2 regions of the Cryobacterium sp. BB736 genome follow, and region 1 is predicted to be linked to the other one. Evidence: predicted binding sites of a transcription regulator. Region 1 holds the regulator's gene; the other holds the start of a gene.
What was found. Region 1 encodes HrcA, which represses chaperone genes, less so after heat shock. Its sites were predicted from a motif close to TTNGCACTCGNNNNNNNCGAGTGCNAA; they were not measured.
Positions count from the first base shown of each region.

Region 1 (2,197 bases):
CTGCTGCGCCTGGTAGGGGTTCTGCGGCGGGGGAGGAGGCGTGGTGTCAGACATGACCCCATTAAAGCAGTCGCCCTCAACAATGAAAGGCCGGGGAGCAACTCCCCGGCCTTCCCGCGTGGCTCTCGACTACTTGATCAGACGGATCGCGAAGGGGTAGCGGTAGCTGCCGCCGCCGTTGACCTTGATGCCGCCCATGATTGAGAAGACGACGTTGATCAGGTAGGGCAGCCAGCCGATGAAGCTCAGCAGTCCGGTGATCGCAAGCGCGCCGCCGATGCCGCTGAAGCCCACGCTCGCCCAGATGACACCGCTGATGATGCTGATCAGGATGCTCAGGATGATCGAGACCGCGATCCAGGTGATCTGCCAGTTGAGGGCTTCCTTGCTCTCCTGACGGGTCAGGGTTCCGCGGTCCTTGAAGACCAGGAAGATGATGAGGGCGGGGATGAAGCTCAGGATTCCACCGAAGTGAGCGAACGACGCCCACTGCTTGTCCTCGGCCGCCGTCAACGGCGCCGCGGGTGCTGCGGGCTGGGCCGCCGGCTGGGGAGTCTCGGGCTGAGGGGTTGATTCAGTCATTGACACTGCCTTTCTTCGAACATGCCTGACCGGGTTGGCCAGAAACGCCACCGTGACCGGCGGTTTTGCGCCCCGCATGGGAAGGGCCGCGGGTCCTCCCATAAGGTAGTGCCCCCGTCGGTGCGCGTGCAACGCTCATTATCCGGCGTGTCGCGGTACAATTGGCAGTCGGGTTAGCAGAGTGCCAATGAGGAGGTCGACGGGTCATGGTTTCCGATCGCAGCCTCGCCGTCCTGCGGGCCATCGTGCAGGACTATGTTGCGAGCCGGGAGCCGGTCGGGTCGAAGTCGATCGTCGACCGGTACTCGTTCGGAGTGTCCGCTGCCACCATCCGGAACGATATGGCGCTCCTCGAGGAAGAGGAGCTGATCGTCGCCCCGCACACCTCGTCCGGGCGCATCCCGACGGACAAGGGCTACCGCGTCTTCGTCAACCAGCTTGCCGACCTGCGTCCGCTCACCCCGGCGCAACGCCAGGCGATCGAGACCTTCCTGGGCGAAGCGACCGACCTCGATGAGGTGCTGAGCAGGACGGTCCGGCTGCTGTCGCAACTGACCCACCAGGTGGCGCTCGTCCAGTACCCCTCCCTCGGCCGGTCGCACATCCGCCACATCGAACTGGTCCGGTTGAGCGAGACCAGGGTCATGACGGTGCTGATCACCGACACCGGGCGTGTCGAGCAGCGGCTGATCGACCTGCACGCGGTGCTTGACGACGATTTCCTGACCGAGCTGCGCAACGCGCTGAACGCGAGCCTTGCCGCTTTGAGCCTCCCCGAAGCAGCGGCGGCGCTGGCCGAGTTCGCCGACCAGTTCCCGCAGGATCGCAGGCTGCTCGTCGGACAGGTCGTCGAGAGCCTTCTCGAGCAGGTCGCTGCGGGCCGTGGCGAGAAGCTGGTGATGGCCGGGGCCGCGAACCTCGCGCTCACCGCCGACGACTTCACCGGCAGCATCTACCCGGTGCTCGAGGCGATCGAGGAGCAGGTCACCCTGCTCAGGCTGTTCGCTGAGATGGAGCCAGACAGCAGCGGGTTATCATCGAGCATCGGAAGCGAGAACGCGCAGTTCGGCTTGAGTGAGACGAGTGTGCTCACGAGCAACTACTCGACATCCGGCGGCGAACTGGCGCGACTCGGTGTGCTGGGTCCCACCCGCATGGACTATCCGAACAATATGGCGGCCGTTCGCGCGGTCGCGCGTTACCTGTCCCGCCTGCTCGGTGAGAACTGAGCACCCGGGCACAATCTCAAGGAATTTCATTTGGCTGACCATTACGAAGTGCTGGGCGTCGAGCGCACCGCGACCCCGGAAGAGATCAAGAAGGCGTACCGACGCCTCGCTCGCGAGTTGCATCCGGATGTGAACCCGGGGGCTGACGCGGCGGAGAAGTTCAAGCAGGTGACGCACGCCTACGACGTCCTCTCCGACCCGAAGCAGCGCGAGCAGTACGACCTCGGCGGCACCGGCGGCTTCGGCGCTGCGGGCTTCGGCGGCTTCGGCGATGTCTTCGACGCGTTCTTCGGCGCTGGTCCGCGCGCGTCAGGGCCACGCTCACGCCGTGAGCGCGGGCAGGATGCGTTGCTGCGCGTTGAGGTCGACCTGAAGGATGTCGTCTT
Region 1 is NZ_JABXWQ010000004.1:267,598-269,794, reverse strand. It holds gene IRG63_RS10805 (DUF4870 domain-containing protein) at 1-54, opposite strand, end outside; gene IRG63_RS10800 (DUF4870 domain-containing protein) at 130-582, opposite strand; gene hrcA (heat-inducible transcriptional repressor HrcA) at 789-1,811, shown strand; gene dnaJ (molecular chaperone DnaJ) at 1,842-2,197, shown strand, end outside.

Region 2 (2,197 bases), on a different contig from region 1:
ATCGAGGGCGAGCGACGCGACGTTCTTGTCAGCGGCCAGCTTCGCTGCCTGCGCCGCGGTCAGGTCGGCCGCGAATCCGTTGAGGGAGAGGGTGTACGAGTAGTCGACGTCGGCTCCGACGGCGTCCGCTACCTCTTTCTGTTTCTTCTTCAGGTGTGCGGTGTACTTCTGGACCGCCCCACGGCCCGGCTTGAGCTGCTCGCCCTTCTTCGGCTGAGTCGGTGCGAACCCATCGACACCGCCCTCGTAGGTGGCGGCGGATGGTTCGACGAGCGTGACGATGTAGCGGCCCGGCTCGAACGATAGCTGACCGTGGCCCCCTATCTCGGTCGGGGCGGCGGCGGCCGTGAACGCGGTTCCGGCAACGATGCCGGATGCGATCAGGGCGGCCGACGCGCACGCGGCGATTGCGCTGCGAATGGTCACAGATGTATCCCTTCTGCGGTGAACAGGGTCGGTGTAGCTGAACAAGGACGGTGTTGCGCCGCAGTCGGGGGCACTGCGAGTGAGTCACACACTAGAGGCTGTCTACCCCCTTTGGGGGGATCCTCGACATTTTTCTTTTCGGCAGCGGTGTCGGCGCACCCTCGAGGCCCCGTGCTTGCTGGAATGCGGGTGAGAAATCTGGCACTCTCCTATGCCGAGTGCTAACATGGATGCCAAGTTGAGCGGTATCGACTCAACATTGGAATGTCATATCCGAAACGCATACAGGGAGTTGATGAAGAAATGGCACTCTACTTCGACCCGTTCCGCGAACTGGATCGAATGGCAACCGAGCTGATGGACCCGCGTCAGGGCCCGCGGATGATGCCCATCGATCTGCACCGCGAGGGCGACCACTACATCCTCGCCGTCGACCTGCCGGGCGTGGACCCGGGCTCGATCGACATCGACGTCGATGGTCAGCTGCTGACCATCCGGGCGGAGAAGACCGGGCGCAGCGGTGACGTGAAGTGGATCGCCAAGGAGCGCGTTTCGGGCTCGTTCCTGCGCCAGCTCAACCTGGGTGATGGGATCGACACCGAGAGCATCAGCGCCAGCTACAACAATGGTGTGCTGAGTGTCGTCATCCCGATCCACGAGAAGGCCAAGCCTCGCAAGATCGAGGTCCAGCGCGGTGAGCGCGAGGGCACGCAGCAGCAGATCAGCCCGAACGTGTCGACATCCTGACGCTTAGCGGCAAAGCAGAGGACCGGCGCCTTTCGGCGCCGGTCCTCTTGCGTTCAAGACAGCAGGCTACGCAGCCATCCGCGCCTTCAGGTTCGCGTCCAGGGTCGCGAGGAACTCCTCGGTGGTCTGGTACTCCTGCTCCGGGCCGACCAGCATCGCGAGGTCCTTGGTCATCTTGCCCGACTCGACCGTCGTGATGACGACGTCCTCGAGTGTGCTGGCGAAGTCGATGAGCGCCTGGTTGTCGTCGAGCTTGCCGCGGTGCGCGAGTCCGCGCGTCCAGGCGAAGATCGAGGCGATCGGGTTGGTGGAGGTCGGCTTGCCGGCCTGGTGCTGGCGGTAGTGACGGGTGACGGTGCCGTGGGCGGCCTCCGCTTCGACGATCTTGCCATCCGGCGTGGTCAGCACCGAGGTCATCAGGCCGAGCGAGCCGAAGCCCTGAGCGACGGTGTCCGACTGCACGTCGCCGTCGTAGTTCTTGCACGCCCAGACGTAGCCGCCCTCCCACTTGAGCGAGGCTGCGACCATGTCGTCGATCAGGCGGTGCTCGTAGGTGAGGCCAGCGGCGTCGAACTGGTCCTTGAACTCGTTGTCGAAGATTTCCTGGAAGATGTCCTTGAACCGGCCGTCGTAGGCCTTCAGGATGGTGTTCTTCGTCGACAGGTATACCGGGTAGTTGCGGGCTAGACCGTAGTTCAGCGAAGCGCGCGCGAAGTCACGGATGCTGGCGTCGAGGTTGTACTGCACCTGCGCGATGCCGTCGCCGGGCGCCTGGAAGACCTCGAACTTCTGCGGCTCCGATCCGTCCTTCGGGGTGAACTCGACGGTGAGGGTGCCCTCGCCGGCGAACCGGAAGTCGGTGGCGCGGTACTGGTCGCCGAAGGCGTGACGGCCGATGATGATCGGCTTGTTCCATCCGGGGACGAGCCGCGGAATGTTGGAGATGATGATCGGCTCGCGGAAGATCACGCCGCCGAGGATGTTGCGGATGGTGCCGTTCGGGCTCTTCCACATCTGCTTCAGG
Region 2 is NZ_JABXWQ010000001.1:1,226,903-1,229,099, reverse strand. It holds gene IRG63_RS05995 (S8 family serine peptidase) at 1-426, opposite strand, end outside; gene IRG63_RS05990 (Hsp20/alpha crystallin family protein) at 730-1,173, shown strand; gene IRG63_RS05985 (NADP-dependent isocitrate dehydrogenase) at 1,240-2,197, opposite strand, start outside.
Region 2: a site for HrcA is predicted at 625-651, ahead of IRG63_RS05990 (Hsp20/alpha crystallin family protein). Genes of this name have one in related genera too.